Regions from separate parts of the Mesorhizobium sp. M0140 genome, predicted to be linked through region 2. Evidence: predicted binding sites of a transcription regulator. Region 2 holds the regulator's gene; the other holds the start of a gene.
The links. Region 2 encodes LexA, which represses DNA repair genes until DNA is damaged. Its sites were predicted from a motif close to TGTTCNNNNTGTGTTCNG; they were not measured.

Region 1 (9,308 bases), on a different contig from region 2:
TCTGGAAGGACGCGCGGACCAGGATCGCCATGTCGTTGAGATTGTGCTTTTGCCGCTGGTAGGTCTCGATGGTCTCGCCGACGGCGCGCGCTTCTTCCTCGGAATCCCAGGCGGCGTGGACATGCACCTTGCCGTCCTCCGGCTCGTTGCGGTCGGTGAACAGCGTCTTGCCGAAGCGGCCCTCATTGTGGGCTATGAGGTGGGAGGCGGCCCCCAGTATGTGCGCGGTCGAGCGGTAGTTGCGCTCCAGCCGGATGATGGTGGCGCCGGGAAAATCCTTGTCGAAGCGCAGGATGTTGTCGACCTCGGCGCCGCGCCAGCCATAGATGGATTGGTCGTCATCGCCGACGCAGCATATATTCACGCTCACGGGCTGTTCCGCGCCTGCCGGCGCGGGCCCTCCGCGGGGGCCTCGCAACGGCTCGGACGGACGGTCGTCCTTGCGGCCTTCGGCCGATTGGAGATTAGTCGCCGAAGGCTTGCGCCCGGCATCCGGCCTTTGCGCCAGGAGCCGCAGCCACATGTACTGGGCGGTGTTGGTGTCCTGGTACTCGTCGACGAGGATGTATTTGAAGCGCTTATGGTATTCCTTGAGCACGTCCGGATTGGCGCGGAAGATGCGGATCGGGTGGCAGAGCAGGTCGCCGAAATCGCATGCGTTCAGCGTCTTCAGCCGCTCCTGATAGGCCTTGTAGAGCTCGCGGCCCTTGCCGTTGGCGAAGGCGCGCGCATCGCCCTCGGCGATGTCGGCCGGGCCTTGCCCCTTGTTCTTCCAGCCGTCGATCATCTGGGCGAACTGCTTGGCCGGCCAGCGCTTGTCGTCCAGACCTTCGGCCTGGATCAGCTGCTTGATCAGCCGCACGACGTCGTCGGTGTCGAGGATGGTGAAATCGGAGCGCAAACCGGCGAGTTCAGCATGGCGGCGAAGCAGCTTCACTCCAATCGAGTGGAAGGTGCCGAGCCATGGCATGCCCTCGACATTGCCTTCGCCGATCAGCACGCCGATGCGGATCTTCATCTCGCGCGCGGCCTTGTTGGTAAAGGTCACCGCGAGGATCTGCGACGGGAACGCCTTGCCGGTGGCGAGGATGTGAGCGATGCGCGTGGTGAGCACGCGGGTCTTGCCGGTGCCGGCTCCGGCCAGCACCAGAACCGGGCCTTCGGTGGTTTCCACCGCCAGCCGTTGCTCGGGGTTCAGCCCCTTGAGATAGTCGGGCGCGTTGTTGTGGCCGCTGCGGGCAGCCATGGCGCGCGCGGCGATGCCCGACGGGGCCGTGGGCCGCGCATTGGGTTCGTCGAAAAAGGGCATGTCTTCGGAAAAGCCGGACATTGCCCCGAATGTAGTGATTCGGTGGGGAAAGACCAGAACTGTCTACGTTTTGTTCCGCTAAAGTGCCCGATTGCTGCCCCGCGCTCCCACTGCGGTCGATGTTATTCCAATTGCGATGGACCATTACCGCCTGCGCTTGAGGCCCGTGCTTGACAGGCGGGACCGTCAGGAGAAAGTTGTGCTTCGGGCAGCGACGCAATGCCGGGTTGCCATGGCCGCGCCGCGAAGCGCAACAGTCGAAGGAGTATCATCTTGGCTGTCACCATCACATCCCTCATTCTTTTCCTCATCGGCCTGGCACTCGGCGGCGGCGGCATCCGCCTGGCGATGCTGGGCGGCAGCTGGTACTATGTCGTTGCCGGCCTTGCCTTCCTGATCGCCGCCTGGCTGCTCTACCGGCGCCGGTCCACCGCACTGTGGCTCTACGCGGTGATCGTGCTCGGCACGTTGGCCTGGGCGGTCTGGGAAACCGGCTTCGACTGGTGGGAACTTGGACCGCGCGGCGGCATCATCGTGCTTCTCGCTTTGTGGCTGCTGACGCCGTGGGCGAGGCGGGGTCTTGTCGGCCCTGACGCACGCGCGCCGCTGATCCTTGCCGTGCTGGCCTCGCTGGCCGTCGCCGGTTATTCGATGACTTCAGATCCGAAGGACATTGCCGGCGAACTTGGCACTGACAAGGTGGTCGCCAACGCCAATCTTGGCAATGATGTGCCGGCCGGCGAGTGGCACTATTACGGACGTACGCAGTTCGGCCAGCGCTATTCGCCGCTCGACCAGATCACACCGGACAATGTCGCCAAGCTGCAGCCTGCCTGGACCTACCAGACCGGCGACGTGAAGGGTCCGGACGATGTCGGCGAGACCACCTATCAGGTGACGCCGCTGAAGATCGGCGACACGCTCTACATCTGCACGCCGCACAATTTCGCCATCGCCATCGATGCCGCGAGCGGCAAGGAGAAATGGCGCTTCGATCCCAAGGTCAAGCTCGACAAGGACCGCCAGCACCAGACCTGCCGCGGCGTGGCCTATTATGCCGATGCCGCCGGCGCCGCCGGGCAGCCCTGTGCGACCCGCGTCTACCTGCCGACCTCGGACGCGCGGCTGATCGCGCTCGACGCCGCCAACGGGCAGGTCTGCCCGGCTTTCGCCGAGGGCGGCACGCTGAACCTTCTGACCAACATGCCCTATCCGAAGTCGGGCTATTACTACTCGACCTCGGCCCCGCTGATATCAGGCGGCAAGATCATTGTCGGCGGCGCGGTCAACGACAATTATTCGACGCAGGAGCCGTCCGGTGTCATCCGCGCCTACGACGCTGCCACCGGCGCGCTGGTGTGGAACTGGGATTCCGGCAATCCGGACCAGACGACGCCGCTGCCGGCCGGCCAGACCTATACCGCCAACTCGCCCAACATGTGGTCGACGCCGAGCGCCGACGAGAAGCTCGGCCTGCTCTACGTGCCGCTCGGCAACCAGACGCCGGACCAGCTCGGCGCCGGGCGCAGTTCCAATGTCGAGAAGTTCTCGTCGTCGATCACCGCGCTCGACCTCAACACCGGTCAGGTGCGATGGGTGCGGCAGACCGTGCACCACGATCTCTGGGACATGGACGTACCGGCACAGCCGAGCCTGATCGACATCACCAAACCCGACGGCACGGTGGTGCCGGCGCTGGTCGGACCGACCAAGCAGGGCGACCTCTATGTGCTCGACCGCCGCACCGGCGAGCCGGTCATTGCGGTCAACGAAGTGCCGGCGCCGGGCGGCGCGATCGAAGGCGACCACACATCGCCGACGCAGCCGGTCTCCGATCTCACCTTCATGCCGAAGCCGCTCACCGGCGCCGACATGTGGGGCCTAACCATGTTCGACCAGTTGGCCTGCCGGATCGAATTCCAGGGCCTGCGCTATGAGGGTCGCTATACGCCGCCTTCCGTCCAGGGGTCGCTGATCTACCCCGGCAACTTCGGCACCTTCAACTGGGGCGGCGTCGCCGTCGATCCGGTCCGGCAGGTGCTGTTCGGCATGCCGACCTACCTGGCGTTCAAATCGCAGTTGATCCCGCGCGATCAGGTGCCGCCGCCGGACGAAGGGCGCGGCAGCGAGCAGGGGCTGAACCGCAACGAGGGCGCGCCCTATGCGGTGGTGATGGGACCGTTCCTGTCGCCGCTCGGCATTCCTTGCCAGGCGCCGCCCTGGGGCTATGTCGCCGGCGCCGATCTCAGGACCGGCAAGATCGCCTACAAGCACCGCAACGGCACCGTCTACGATATGACGCCGCTGCCGCTGCCGCTGAAAGTCGGGGTGCCGGGCATCGGCGGGCCGATGATCACGGCTGGCGGCGTCGCCTTCCTGGGGGCCGCGGTCGACGACTATCTGCGCGCCTATGACCTGACATCGGGCAAGCAGCTGTGGCAGGCCAGGCTGCCGGCCGGCGGGCAATCGACGCCGATGACCTATACGGTCGCCGACGGCCGCCAGTTCGTGGTCATCGTCGCCGGCGGCCACGGTTCGGTCGGCACCAAGCCCGGGGATTATGTTATGGCCTACGCGCTGCCGAAGTAGGCGACAGGGTAACGCGATCTTTCAGAGGTCGCGCCGCCCCTCATCTGTGCCGGTGTCTTTCCCCGTATAGTGACGGGGAGAAGTGCCCGACTGGGCGATGAGGGGCGGCAAATCTTCCGATCGACCCGTTGTCGATCAGCCAATCCCTAGATGACCCTTCAGGCTGGGCACCGAGCCGAGCACCTTGTTGGTCAGGTCGGGGCCGGCGGCGGCTTCGGCCTGCTGGATCAGCGTTGCACCGGCCTTCTGGATTTGCGCCATATCGAGCCCGGATGCTTTGAGCGCGGCGATGCCGTTGATCAGCGCGCCGGCCTTCTCGCCGAGAACGCCGCCAAGCGCGCCCTGCAACGACGACAGAAAACCGCCACCGCCGGCCGGAGCGGCGGCCATGACGTCATATTGATGGGCGAGGTCGTCGGCGCCGGGGATCTTGGCGAAGAACGCCGAGGCGCTTGTGCCTTCCGCCTCGTGTTCGAGCACCGAGAAAATGGTGCCGACGACTTTCTCCGTCGTCGCCTGGTCGAGGCCGGCCTTCTGCGAAACGGTGTTGACGATGTCCTGGACGTTCATAGCGTCACCTCAACCCTGGGTTTTCGTGTTGCGGTTCCGCTCAGCGCGGACCCTGATCAACGATCGTCTGCCTGCGTTCAGAACCATCGAGCACAGGGCCAAAGCGACGGCCGCCGCAAGGACGAGCGCGCTGGCGAGGATCGGGGAAGGCATGGTCATGGTCATCGCTTCCTTCTGGGTTTGACGTGTAGGCACGCGGTCAAGATACCGTCGATAGCCACCTTCCCTCACGATTGTGGCAGCGCCAGCAGGATTTATCGCCAATGACCAAAAAGTGATGACACGGCCGCGCATGGCACCGGCTTTACTGCCGGGACGCGGCCGGCGGCATACCCTGAAGCGGTCGACGGCCGCGATGAGTGGTCGACTGGACCATGCCGGCTTGGTCCCTATGTAGCTGGCAATTAAAGCCCGAAGCAGAGGACCCGATCCATGACGAAACCCGACGCCAAGCCCGCCATCACCCAGGCGATGATCGACGCCTATGACGAATATACGCATCTGACGCTCGATCGCCGCCGGTTCATGGAGCAGTTGACCCGGCTTGCCGGATCGGGTGCGGCGGCCGCCGCGATCGCCCCGCTTCTGGCGGCAAATTCGGCGCAAGCGGCTGTTGTCGCCGACAACGATCCGCGGGTGAAGGGCGAGGACATCAGCTATCCCGGCGGCAGCGGCGAAATGAAGGGCTATCTGGTCAAGCCGGTGGACAAGGCGGGCAAGCTCGGCCCGGTGATCGTCGTGCATGAGAACAGGGGGCTCAACCCGCATATCCGCGATGTGACGCGACGCGTGGCGCTGGAGGGGTTCGTGGCGCTGGCGCCGGATTTTCTGTCGCCGCTCGGCGGAACGCCAACCGATGAAGACAAGGCGCGCGACATGTTCGCCAAGCTCGATCCGGCGCAGACCATCGCCGACGGTGTTGCGACCGTCGCTTTCCTCAAGAGCGACAAGGACGGCAACGGCAAGGTCGGCGCCATCGGCTTCTGCTGGGGTGGCGGCACGGTCAACATGCTGGCCATCAACGCCCCCGATCTCAGTGCCGGCGTTGCCTATTACGGCATGCAGCCGAAGGCCGCCGATATGTCCAAGATCAAGGCGGCCTTGCTGCTGCACTAGGGCGGACTGGACGAGCGCATCAATGCCGGCATCGACGCCTTCAAGAAGGAACTCGACGCGGCGCATGTCGAATACACGGTCTATGTCTATGAAGGCGCCAACCATGCCTTCAACAACGACACGTCGGCAGCGCGCTACGACAAGAAGGCGGCCGACCTGGCCTGGGGCAGAACGATCGCCTTCCTCAAGCAGAAATTGGCGTAGGGGCACCCGTCTAATCCGTGTTCGCCGGCTTGTGGAAGGCGACGCCGGCGACCACCAGCGCAATGCCGAGGCAGTCGGCAAAACTTGGAATCTGGCGCAGCACGACGACGCCGATCAGCGTAGCGGTGACGGGCAGCAGCGACAGCATCAGCGCGAAGCTCGCGCGTGGCAGCCGCGACATGGCGAGCTGGTCGCAGATGTAGGGGATAACCGACGAGCAGATGCCGACGCCGATGGCGGCGAGCAGCAGCAATGGTGAGAAAAAGGCGGGCAGCGCATCGGTGAAGCCAATCGGCAGCACGACCACGAAAGCGATCGCCATGGCGGCACCCAGGCCGGCAATGCCGCTGCCTGCGCCTGACGCGGCGACGCGGTGGCCGAGCACGATGTAGCCGACAAACAGCGCGCCGTTGAGGAAGGCCCAGAACAGCCCGATGGGATCATCGGACCATTTGACGTCGATGAGCAGCAAGGTGCCGGTCACCGCGACGGCAAGGGCGGCAAGATTGCGCGGGCTCCTGAGGCCGACCACCGCGACGCCGATGGTGCCGACGAATTCGATCGCCGCCACCAGCGAGATCGGTAGGCGGTCGAGCGCCAGGTAGAACGAACAGTTCATCACCGCCAGACAGGCGCCGAAGGCCAGCAACAGCAGCCTTGTCGAGAGATCGGCGCGGGCGAGGCTTCGCCATGGGCGGGTCAGTGGTGCGAAGATGAGTGCTGCCGTGGCGATGCGCAGCCACGCCATGCCGAGCACGCCGACATGCGGGAAAAGCAGCACGGCGAAAGCCGGCCCGAGATAGTGGAAGACGGCGCTGACGCCGAACCAGACATGCGGCGGCAATTTTTCCGTCAGCCTGCCGAGGGTGGGATTGCCGGGGGCAGGGTCTGCTGTAAGAGCTTGCGTTTGATCATCCATCGGATCAGTATCGCAGGCATATTTGCCGGTTTATATGAGTGATGATGGGCTCGTCTGGGGAGAGTTCTCTCGGAAGCAAGGAATTTCCTATGAAACGCCTTCGAACTGAAAGTGCCGATCTCGATGCCGCCGACATGAAGATCCTGCGTCTGCTGGAAAAGGACGCGCGCACCAGCACGGCGGAGCTGGCACGCTCGGTCGGCCTGTCGGCGCCGAGCGTGGCAGAGCGCATCAAGCGGCTGCAGGAAAGTGGCGTCATCGAGGCCTATTCGGTCAGGATCAACCCGGCGGCACTCGGCCTGCCGCTGTCGGCATGGCTGCGCATCCGGCCGGTGCCGGGGCAACTGGCCGTCGTGGCCGAGATCATCCGCGAACTGCCGGAGATCGTGCAATGCGATCGCGTGACCGGAGAGGATTGTTTCGTCGCGCTGGCGCATGTCGGCTCGGTGGCCGACCTCGAGCGGGTGATCGACCGCATCATTCCTTATGCGATGACCAATACGGCGATCATCCAGTCGTCGCCGGTGGTGGCGCGCTCGGCCCTGGCGGCGTTGAGGCGCCAGGCTTGACGTACAGGGAGAGGACCTATGCGTGGCCGCGCTTCATGCGCGCCTGCTTCAGGATGGCGCGCCAGCGGATCATGTCGAACGGGATCGGCTCGTTGTTGTTGGCGATGTGGAAGATCTCGTTGTTGACGTTCTTGAGCGAGCGCCAGAAATCATAGTCGGTGATGCGCGGATCGGCAGCCAGCCTGTCCACCTCGACCTTGATGTCGGTTTTCATGCACTTTCCTCGAACCGGCGCCGCGCCGCCCGTGTCGCTACCTCGATGCGGATCGTTTTCGACCGACCCGCTGAGTCGCGCAACGGCTCAAATGGCTTGTTCCCGTTAAAACCTTGGTAAGGTTAACGTGGGCGCCGCGCTGCTTCAAGCACTGCTGCCGGCCGATGGGAGGGTTCTGCGATTTTAGATTGCCGGTGTGGCTTTGAAGCAGGAAACGAGACGTGTCGGCTTCCCCCTATTTGCGTTTGATGCCGATCGAGCGGCCGGCCCGTTCCGGCATCGGCAGTGCCGAATGGGCGGCGCGCATGGCTTCGACCCTGGCCAGCACATCGGCGGGGAAGGGCGCCACCTTCGGCCCGGACATGTCGACATGCAGCGACAGCGATTCGGACGTCGCGGCCAGCCAGCCGTCGACATGGCGGATTTCCTGATAGGCCCGCAGCCGCTTGTCGTCGTGGTCGATGAGCTGGAATGAGACCGTGACCTTATGCTCGAGGTGCAGCTCCTGCACGTAGCAGACATGGACTTCGGCCGTGTAGATGGTGAGGCGACGATCCCTGGCATAGTTCGGTCCCATGCCCATTGCCTCGAAGGCATCGTCCGAGCAGCGGTCGAACAGCACGTTGTAATAGGCCATGTTGAGATGGCCGTTGTAGTCGATCCAGTCCTTCTCGATGTCCATGGGTTTTGAGACGAAGGGAGTGGGGATGGGCATCGAAACTTCCTTGTTCTGGTGCTGGACAGAGCGTGGCTCCGGAGACTACGCATCCATAGACGCATAACAAGCGTGGACGCTGGTCCATTCGCGGAGGAATTCATGGCTCTGAGCGACCTCAACCCGGTCGAACGCAACGAGGAGGGCATCGCCGCTGTGCTCGGCATCCTCAAGCAGCAGCTTGGCGAGCGATTCCAGACCGGCCAAGCCATCCGCTCGCAGCACGCGCACACCACCACCTATATTCCGACGCAGGCGCCGGACGGCGTCGCGTTTCCCGAGACGGCCGCCGAGGTGCAGGAGATCGTGCGGGCCTGTGCCGCGCACCGCGTGCCGGTGATCGCCTTCGGCGTCGGCTCCTCGCTGGAGGGTCACACCAACGCACCGGGCGGCGGCATATCGGTCGACACGTCGCGCATGAACCGCATCCTGGCGGTCAATCCGCAGGACCTCGACTGTACGGTCGAACCCGGCGTCACCCGCGAGGACCTTAATCGGCATCTGCGCGACACCGGCCTGTTCTTTCCGATCGATCCGGGCGCCAATGCCTCGCTCGGCGGCATGGCGGCGACGCGGGCGTCCGGCACCAATGCCGTGCGCTACGGCACGATGCGCGAGAACGTGCTGTCGCTGACCGCCGTGATGGCCGACGGCGAGACGGTGACGACCGGCAAGCGCGCGAAAAAGAGCTCGGCCGGCTATGATCTGACGCGGCTGCTGGTCGGCTCGGAAGGCACGCTCGGCATCATCACCTCGCTGACCTTGAAGCTGCAAGGCATCCCGCAGGCGATCTCTGGCGGCGTCTGCCCGTTTCCGAGCGTCGAGGCGGCCTGCAACGCGGTCATCGCGACGATCCAGATGGGCATCCCGGTGGCGCGCATCGAACTGGTCAACGCGCTGCAGATGCGGGCGATGAAGAACTATTCGAAGCTCGACTATCCCGAAAGCCCGTGCCTGTTCGTCGAGTTTCACGGCAGCGATGCCGGCGTTGCCGAACAGGCCGAGACCTTTGGCATGATCGCGGAAGAGAATGGCGGCGGGCCGTTCCTGTGGACCAGCGTCGCCGAGGAGCGCACCAAACTGTGGAAGGCTAGGCATGACGC
Region 2 (9,308 bases):
GCGTGGCCTTCCTGCTGGTGCCGGTCTGCCTGGCGATCGGAGCGATCGGCTATTTTTCGCTGACGGCTGAACCCGACTTTGCGAGACCTGTCGCGGTTGTCATTCTGACGGGGATCTGTGCGCTGGTCTCGCGCTCATGGCCAAAGACCCATCTGTGTTTCATGGCGGCACTTTTGTGCGCCCTAGGACTGCTTGCTGCCAAGGTCGAGACGTGGCGTGCGGGCACACAAATGTTGGGCTCGGAAATTTCGACGCAAGTCACCGGCCGCGTCGTCTCGCTCGACCGGATGGAAACCGGCCGTATCCGGCTGACCATCGACGTGACATCGACCGCAAGACCGAAACTGCGCTATGCGCCGGAACGGGTGCGGCTTTCGGCACGCAAGATCCCGGCTGACGTGACCGCCGGCTCCCTCATCACCGGATATGCCAAGCTCTTGCCGCCGACCGGGCCGGTGCGGCCGGACAGCTATGACTTCTCCTTCGACAGCTACTTTGCCGGCATCGGTGGCAGCGGGTTCTTTCTCGGCAATCCAAAGCTTGTCGTCAACGATGACGGCGACATGCCGCTGCCGGCCCGAATTTCCTCTAGCGTGGAAAATGCCCGTGAAGGCATCGCCGACCATATCAGGGCGAGCGTCGGCGGCGCCGAAGGCGAGATCGCCGCGGCGCTGATCGTCGGCGTGCGCGCCGGCATTCCCGATGACATCAATGAGGCGATGCGACGTACCGGCATCTACCACATCATCTCCATTTCGGGACTGCACATGGCTCTGGTCGCAGGCACCATCATGGGTTTGCTGCGCGGCGCCTTCGCCTTGTTTCCCGACTTTTCCGCGCGTCGCCCGGTCAAGAAGTATGCCGCCGCCGCCGCACTGTTCTCGATCGCGGCCTATCTCATCATCTCGGGAGTCGTCGTTGCCGCCGAGCGCAGCTTCATCATGCTGGCGGTGATGCTGATTGCCGTGCTGTTCGATCGAGCAGCACTCACCATGCGCAATCTGGCGATCTCGGCGATCGCCGTCATCGTGGTGTCGCCGCATGAGGTGGTCGGCCCGAGTTTTCAGATGTCGTTCGCCGCGACCGCGGCTCTGGTCGGCGCCTATGCCGGCTGGGCGGATCACCGCGCGGGAAAAGCAAGACCGCCGCCGCCAAAGCGATCCGTGCCCGGTTTCCTGACGCGAAAATTCCTGCTGGCGGCAACCGGCCTTGCCATGACCTCGATCATCGCGGGAAGCGCGACGACGCTGTTTGCCATCTGGCATTTTCAGCGTGTCTCGCCGCTCAGCCTGTTTGCCAATCTCGCGGTAATGCCGATCGTCACCGTCGTCATGTTCCTGGCCGTCGCCAGCGCGCTGTTGATGCCTTTCGGATTGGATTGGCCGGCTCTCTACCTGATGGGTAAGGGTCTGACGATGATGATCGCCATATCAAGCTGGATCTCCGAGCGTTCGCCTGTCGATGGGGTCGGGCTGATTTCGCAGCAGTCGGTCCTGTTGGTGGCAATTGCCCTGGTCATCGCGACGATGGCGACAACTTGGCTGCGGCTCGCTGCTCTGCCATTCGCGCTGGCAGGCTTGCTGACCGTCTCGGATACGCGCACGCCGGATGTGCTGATCTCGGAAGACGCCCGGCTGGTGGCGTTGCCGATCGGTGGCGGTGAGCTTGCCGTCAGCCGGGAACGGCCGAACGAATTCACCGTCGACAACTGGAAACGCGCCCTGACATCAGAAACCATCGTCGTTCCGGAGGTGTTCGACAACAGCGACGGGCAATTCGACGTCGCGGATGCCGTTGAGCTACCGCCGGGATCGCCGTTCTATTGCTCCTCAGACGTTTGCGTGGCCAGGCACATGTCCGGTGCGATCATTGCCTATGTCGAGGACCGCAAGGACACCTGGAAAGCCTGCGGCTTCGCCGAGCTGATCGTCATCAATGACGCCACCGCGTATGACGCCTGTCACAATCCGCTGGTTCTCGTCATCACCAAGCGGCAACTGGCTCGCAAAGGCAGTGCCGCGGTCTTCTTCGATCGCCAATCGGCGACCACGCCGGCGACGATCAGCTTCGCGGTGGACAGCCCATATCGGCCCTGGCACACGCAACGCAAATACTCTCGTGAGGCGAGGGGGCTGGCACCCTTTAAGAAACCGGAGAAGCCAGCGGCCAACCCACAGCCGCCTCAGTAGCGGCGGATCAGGCCGACGAGCTTGCCTTGCACCTTGACCCTGTCCGGGCCGAAAATACGGGTTTCATAGGCCGGATTGGCGGCTTCGAGAGCAATCGAAGCGCCCTTGCGGCGGAACCGCTTCAGCGTCGCTTCCTCTTCATCGACCAGCGCCACGATGATCTCGCCGGGGCTCGCCGTGTCGGCATTGCGGATGATGACGGTGTCGCCGTCGAAGATACCGGCCTCGATCATCGAGTCGCCCTTGACCTCCAGCGCATAGTGGGCGCCGCCCATGATCATGTCCGGCGGCACCGAGATCGAATGCGTCTGATGCTGGATGGCATCGATCGGCACACCGGCGGCGATACGGCCCATGACCGGGATCGACACGGCGGAGACCGCATCGTCATCATTGCCGGGCGAGGGCATCCGCGAAGGCGCCGGCTTGATCTGCCGGCCAAGGGCGCCACCCTGACCGAGACTGCCCTGGATGACGCTTGGCGAAAACTTCTTTGCCGCGTTGAGACCGGGCGCGATCGAGTCCGGCAATCGCAGCACTTCCAGCGCGCGTGCCCGGTTGGGCAACCGGCGAATAAAGCCGCGCTCCTCAAGTGCGGTGATCAGCCGATGAATCCCGGATTTGGAGGCAAGGTCAAGCGCCTCCTTCATCTCGTCGAAGGATGGCGGAATGCCGCTCTCCTTCAGGCGTTCATGGATGAACATCAGCAGTTCATGTTGCTTGCGCGTCAGCATGGCGGCCCCCAGGTTACCTGAAACCAGAATCGAAAAACAAACCCAGAACAAACCCTATCTGTTCCAGTTGTGTTCTGCAACCGTTTAAAGTTTAATGAATTTGTTAAGGCTGCTGAAATTATTTGGCGCTTGCCAGCAGGTCGCGATCAACAGGCGCTAGGCACGGCGATGCGCCTGCTCACATTGAAATTATTATGGTTAATGACCTGTGGCTCATCCTCGACCCAGGCTTGGCATTATCAGTCTATCGACCCCCACAAAGGACGATATCAATCTTCGGGACGTTCGTTTGCCGTGAACGAAACGGAGCCAAAACGCCAACGTCTGTTGGCATTTGTGGCTGGAAATTCAGCCCTCCGTCATCTGCCAGGCAGTGAGGGCGGCGGCGGTGGATCGCGGGGATCGTTGCGTCAGGTAACGGCTTCCTTGACCGCGAAACGGCGGTCCTTCCATGCGCCCGTGCGCAGAATATCCTCCAGCACCTCAACCGCCAGCCACACATCCTTGTAGCCGACATAGAGCGGCGTGAAGCCGAAACGGATGGTCGATGGCGCACGAAAGTCACCGATGACGCCGCGCTCGATCAGCGCCCGCATGATTTGATAGCCGTGATCGTGAAGGAACGACACCTGGCTGCCGCGCCTGGTCGCGTCGCGGGTGGTCTCCAGCGTGAGACCGTAGGCGCCGCACCTGGCTTCGACGAGCTGGATGAACAGTTCTGTCAACGCGACACTCTTCTTTCGCAATGCCGCCATGTCGACGTCATTCCAGATGGCAAGCGCGCCTTTGAGCGCCCCCATCGACAGGATCGGCTGAGTGCCGCACAAAAAGCGGCGGATGCCGGTGCCGGCAACATAACCCCGTTCGAAGGCAAAGGGCCGCGCATGGCCCCACCAGCCGCTGAGCGGCTGGCTGATATCGCCGTGGTGGCGCTGCGCGGCATAGATGAAGGCCGGTGCGCCCGGACCGCCGTTGAGGTACTTGTAGGTGCAGCCGATGGCGAAATCGGCATTTGCGTGATCGAGCTCGACGGGCAGGGCGCCGGCGGTGTGGCAAAGATCCCAGACGATCAGCGCTCCGGCCGCATGAGCTTTGCGCGTCAGCGCCGACATGTCGCGCAGTTCACCCGATTTGTAATTGACGTGGTTGACCAGCACCACCGCCACGTTTTCGTCGATCAGCTCTTCGATGGTCGGCGCGTCGACACCCGCGAGGCGCAGCAGGACGCCGTCCCGGGTCGAGGCCACGCCTTCGGCGATGTACAGGTCGGTGGGGAAACTGTCACCTTCGGCGACAATGACCGACCGGTCTGGCCGCATCTCCAGCGCCGCATGCAGCACCTTGTAGATGTTGGTCGATGTCGTGTCGCAGACAACGGTCTGGCCGACCGCGGCTCCTATCAGGCGTCCGAGCTGGTCGCCGAGTTCGATTGGCATCTCGAACCATCCGGCGGTGTTCCAAGCTCGGATGAGATCCTGGGCCCATTCTTGGGTCGCCGCCTGCTGCAGCTCGCTGAAAACGGCATGAGACGCTGCCCCCAGTGAATTGCCGTCGAGATAGATCATCCCCTCCGGCAGAATGAAACGGTCGCGCATGGCCCGCAGCGGATCCGTGGCATCCATCGCTTCGACTGCGGCGAGATCAGGAATTCCACTCATGGTCGGTCAGTCCCGGTTGTTCGCGAAGGGTTTTCCGCTACAGGCGCGTCCCCTCGGTGTGCCTGTTTCCATTTCGACGTCAGAGCCGGGTGCGGACCGTCCACAGCTCCGGGAACAGCACGACCTCGAGCATTTTCTTCAGATACGAAGCACCCGACGTGCCGCCGGTGCCGCGTTTCAGGCCGATGATGCGCTCCACCGTGGTGACGTGGTTGAAGCGCCAGCGGCGGAAGTAGTCCTCGAAATCGACCAGCTTCTCGGCCAGTTCGTAGAACATCCAGTAGCGCTGCGGATCGCGGTAGATGGTCTGCCAGGCGACCAGCACCTCTTCATTCTCGGTTCGCGTCTCACGCCAGTCCGTGCGCCTGGCATCGGCACCGATGTCGAATCCGTTGCGCGCCAAAAGCAGCAGTGCCTCGTCATAGAGCGACGGCTCGGCCAGGATCGCTTCCAGCTTCCCGCTCAGGTCGGGCCGGTGCTTGTGCGGCCCGAGCATTGCCAGGTTTCGGTTGCCGGCCATGAACTCGATGGCGCGATACTGCCAGGACTGGAAGCCCGAGGACTGGCCGAGCGCGTCGCGGAACTCGGTGTATTCGCTGGGCGTCATCGTCCGCAGCACATCCCAGGCATTGTTCAGCTGCTCGAAGATGCGCGCAACGCGCGACAGCATCTTGAAGCTCGGCTCGAGCCGGTCGGCGCGGATCGAGCGGATCGCGGCGCCGATCTCGTGCAGAGCGAGCTTCATCCAGAGCTCGGAGGTCTGATGCTGGATGATGAACAGCATCTCGTCATGCGCCGATGACAGCGGCGTCTGGGCCTCCAGCACTTTCTCCAGGTGCAGATAGTCGCTGTAGGACATGCGCTCCTTGAACGACATCTGGGCGCCTTCGGACGCCGGATCGTATGGCTCGCTCAATTGATTTTCTCCGTGCGCAGCCGGAAGCGCTGGATCTTGCCGGTCTGGGTCTTGGGCAGAGCGGCGATGAATTTTACCGATCGCGGATATTTATAGGGCGCGATCGTTGCCTTGACATGGTCCTGCAGGCGCTTGGTGGTGAGGGCGTCGGGCGCGACGCCCTGCACCAGCACGACATGCGCCTCGACGATCTGGCCGCGTTCGGCGTCCTCTGCACCGATCACCGCGCATTCGGCGACATCCGGATGCGATAACAGTGCTGCCTCGACCTCGGGTCCGGCGATGTTGTAGCCGGCGCTGACGATCATGTCGTCGGAGCGCGCGGCGAAATGGAAGAAGCCGTCTTCGTCCTGCGTGAAGGTGTCGCCGGTGATGTTCCAGCCGTCGCGCACATATTCCTTCTGCCTGTCATCGGCCAAGTAGCGGCAGCCGGTCGGGCCACGCACCGCCAGCCTGCCGGTCGTGCCGCGCGGCACCTCGCGCATCTCGTCGTCGAGGATGCGCGCCTCGTAGCCGCCCACCGGCTTGCCGGTCGACGCAGGCTTCATGTCGCCAAAACGGTTGGAGATGAATATGTGCAGCATTTCGGTGGCGCCGATGCCGTCGAGGATCGGCTTGCCGGTCTTTTTCGTCCACTCTTCGAAAACCGGAGCGGGCAAGGTTTCGCCGGCCGAAACTGCAACGCGCAGCGACGACAGGTCGGCACCTTCATCCATGGCCTTCAGCATGGCGCGGTAGGCAGTCGGCGCGGTGAAGGAGATCGTCGCTTTGTAGGTCTCGATGATGTGGATCATGTTGGGTGGCGTCGCCTGCTCCAGAAGCGTCGCCGCCGCACCGAAGCGCAGCGGAAAGATAGCGAGCCCGCCAAGGCCGAAGGTGAAGGCCAGCGGCGGCGAGCCGACGAAGATGTCGTCCGGCGTCACCTCCAGGATTTCGCGAGCATAGGCGTCGGCGATGATCAGCAGGTCGCGGTGGAAATGCATCGTCGCCTTCGGAACGCCTGTCGTGCCCGAGGTGAAGCCGAGCAGCGCGACATCGTCGCGGCCGGTGTCAACTGCGGTGAACGTTACCGGCTTGTCGAGAGCGGCACGATCGAGTTCGGCATCATGGTTGGCGGTGCCGTCGAAACCGATGACCTGCTTGAGGAACGCGCTGTCCTTGGCGCAGGCAGTCATCTCGTCCATCAGTCTGGTGTCGCACAGCGCGACGGTAATCTCGGCCTTGTCGACGATCTTGGCGAGTTCGCCGGCGCGCAGCATCGGCATGGTGTTGACGACCACGGCGCCAACCTTGGTGGCGGCCAGCCAGCAGGCGACCATGGCGGGGTTGTTGGCGGAGCGGATCAGCACCCGGTTGCCGGGCTCGACGCCATAATTCTCGACCAGCGCGTGGGCCAGCCTGTTCGTCCAGTCGGACAGTTCCTTGTAGGTGCGGCGGCGGCCATTGCCGATCAGCGCGGTGTGGTCGCCCAGACCTTTCTCGACCAGCTTGTCGGTCAGTTCGACGCCGGCGTTGAGGCGTTCGGGATAGTCAAAGCCATCGAGCAGGATATCGGGCCATTGCTCCGGCGGCGGCAGGTGATCGCGCGTGAACGTGTCGATATGCGCTGAAGGCCCAAGCATGTCGCCGCTCTCCCGTCTGCTGCCTGGCCAGTGCGCGATGCGCCTTGGCCGGATGTAGTGGATCCTAAGGTCCTGCTCTGAGGAAGCTTCGTACTACCCATCGCACCTGCTGAGATGCGCCCAGAAAGGGTGAACATCTGCAGGTTCGGGCAGCACAGCAGACCTCCCATTGTCGGCTGTTCGTTGGGGCAGGATCGCACCAGTCGAAATTTGTTTCAAGCCTAAAATGTTTTTGCTCAGGGCATTGACGCATGGCATGGCGGTGGCCATTGCTAGCAAGTAGCGATGCCGTCTTGGGGAAGGGCGCAGATGTTCGAACGTCACATCGTCGATTGGGATGATGCCTATGCCAACGGCGCCAACATCGCGGGCAGTGATCGCTGGCCGTCTGCATGGGCGGAGCCAGCGCAAGCATTCCGCGATGCGCTGTCGGCGCAGGGCCGGGCGCGGCTCGACATCGCCTATGGCGACGGACCGCGCAATCGGCTCGATCTTTTCCTTCCCAGGGCCGCGCCCAAAGGGCTGGTGGTGATTATCCATGGCGGTTACTGGCTGGAGACCGACAAGAGCTTGTGGTCGCACCTCGCCAATGGCGCGGTCGGCAGTGGCTTCGCCGTGGCGATGCCCTCCTACACGCTGTGCCCGAACATACGCATCGCCGGCATCGTCAGCGAGATTGGGGCGGCAATCGGCGAGGCAGCGGCAATGGTCGACGGACCGCTGATGCTGACCGGACATTCGGCCGGCGGCCATCTCGCCACCCGGATGGTGACGACAAGCACGCCGCTGGCCGCCGATGTGGCGCGGCGCATACGCCATGTCGTCTCGATTTCAGGCTTGCATGACCTGCGTCCGATCATGCGCACCGGGATGAACAAGGAACTGGCAATCGACGAAGAGGAGGCGCTGACTGAAAGCCCGGCGCTGCTGCGGCCGATGGATGGTGCCCGCATCACTTGCTGGGTCGGCGGTGGCGAGCGCGCCGAGTTCCTGCGTCAGAATGCGTTGCTTGCCAACATCTGGACCGGCCTCGGCGCCACCACCAGCGTCGTGGTCGAGCCCGACCGGCATCATTACAGCATTGTCGATGGCCTTGCCGATTCGGCGCATCCGCTGACGCAGAGCCTGATCTCGAACTAGGGCCGGGATCATTTTCTCGTCTGTTATGAATGGCTTGTTCGGGTTCCTCAGCGCAGCATCAAAACGCTGCAAGCCTCGCCCGCGGCTGCTGCAGGGGCAAACGGCGCCCGCACGATCAGCCCGTTGGCGTCGGCCAGCATTCTCAGCATCGAGGAATCCTGGATGCCGAAGGGCGTCGCCACCAGCGCGCCGTCGTCTTCCCTGACCACGGCTCGGACATAGTCCTGGCGCAAATCATTGGCCGGCATTGCGGCGCCCAATCGCGCCGGACGTATATCCTGGCGATAATCGCGGCCGCCGAGCCGCGCCAGCAGCGGCTTCAGGAACAGTTGCGAGCAGACCAGGCTTGCCACCGGATTGCCGGGCAGGCCGATGCACCTGATGTCGCCGAGGCGGCCGAACATCAGGGGCTTGCCCGGGCGCATGGCGATCTTCCAGAAGCCGAGCGTCATGCCTTCGCCGGTCAGCACGTCGTGGATCAGGTCGTGATCGCCGACCGAGGCGCCACCAAGCGTGACGATGACATCCGCACCGGCCGCGACCGCTTGTCTGATCAGCGCAGCGATAGCCTCCTTGCGATCGGCGGCAATGCCGAGATCGAGCGCCCGGGCGCCGACCGAGTGTGCGGTGGCAGCGACGCCATAGGCATTGGACGAGATGATCTGGTCCGGGCCGAGATCACTGCCCGGCGGCAGCAATTCGTCGCCGGTGGCGATGATGGCGACCAGCGGCCGTTTCACCACGCTGACCCGGGGATGGTTGGCCGATGCTGCCAGCGACAGTGCCGCCGGGTTGAGCAAGCGGCCTTTCTCCAGCAGCATGTCGCCTGTTGAAAAATCGAGCCCGATGCGGCGGATATTGCGCCATTGCGCTGTCGGCTCGATCACTTCGATATCGCCGCCGCCGAGGTCGCGGACATTCTCCTGGATGACGATGGTGTCGGCGCCTTCGGGCAGCGGCGCGCCGGTGAAGATGCGCACGGCCTGCGTCTGGCCGACCGTGCCGTCGAAGCCACGTCCAGCCGGCGCTATGCCGATCACCGACAGCCT

Region 1: a site for LexA is predicted at 1,370-1,387, ahead of NKJ37_RS28645 (ATP-dependent helicase). Genes of this name have one in related genera too.

What each region holds. Positions count from the first base shown of each region.
Region 1 is NZ_JAMYTM010000042.1:13,308-22,615, reverse strand. Features, by position in the region: gene NKJ37_RS28645 (ATP-dependent helicase) at 1-1,330, opposite strand, end outside; gene NKJ37_RS28640 (glucose/quinate/shikimate family membrane-bound PQQ-dependent dehydrogenase) at 1,583-3,898, shown strand; gene NKJ37_RS28635 (hypothetical protein) at 4,034-4,468, opposite strand; partial or broken gene NKJ37_RS28630 (dienelactone hydrolase family protein) at 4,901-5,788, shown strand; gene NKJ37_RS28625 (EamA family transporter) at 5,799-6,707, opposite strand; gene NKJ37_RS28620 (Lrp/AsnC family transcriptional regulator) at 6,797-7,276, shown strand; gene NKJ37_RS28615 (hypothetical protein) at 7,293-7,490, opposite strand; gene NKJ37_RS28610 (thioesterase family protein) at 7,726-8,205, opposite strand; gene NKJ37_RS28605 (FAD-binding oxidoreductase) at 8,308-9,308, shown strand, end outside.
Region 2 is NZ_JAMYTM010000013.1:93,972-103,279, forward strand. Features, by position in the region: gene NKJ37_RS15525 (ComEC/Rec2 family competence protein) at 1-2,189, shown strand, start outside; gene lexA (transcriptional repressor LexA) at 2,183-2,923, opposite strand; gene kynU (kynureninase) at 3,334-4,581, opposite strand; gene kynA (tryptophan 2,3-dioxygenase) at 4,661-5,497, opposite strand; gene NKJ37_RS15545 (AMP-binding protein) at 5,494-7,119, opposite strand; gene NKJ37_RS15550 (hormone-sensitive lipase) at 7,429-8,259, shown strand; gene NKJ37_RS15555 (molybdopterin molybdotransferase MoeA) at 8,307-9,308, opposite strand, start outside.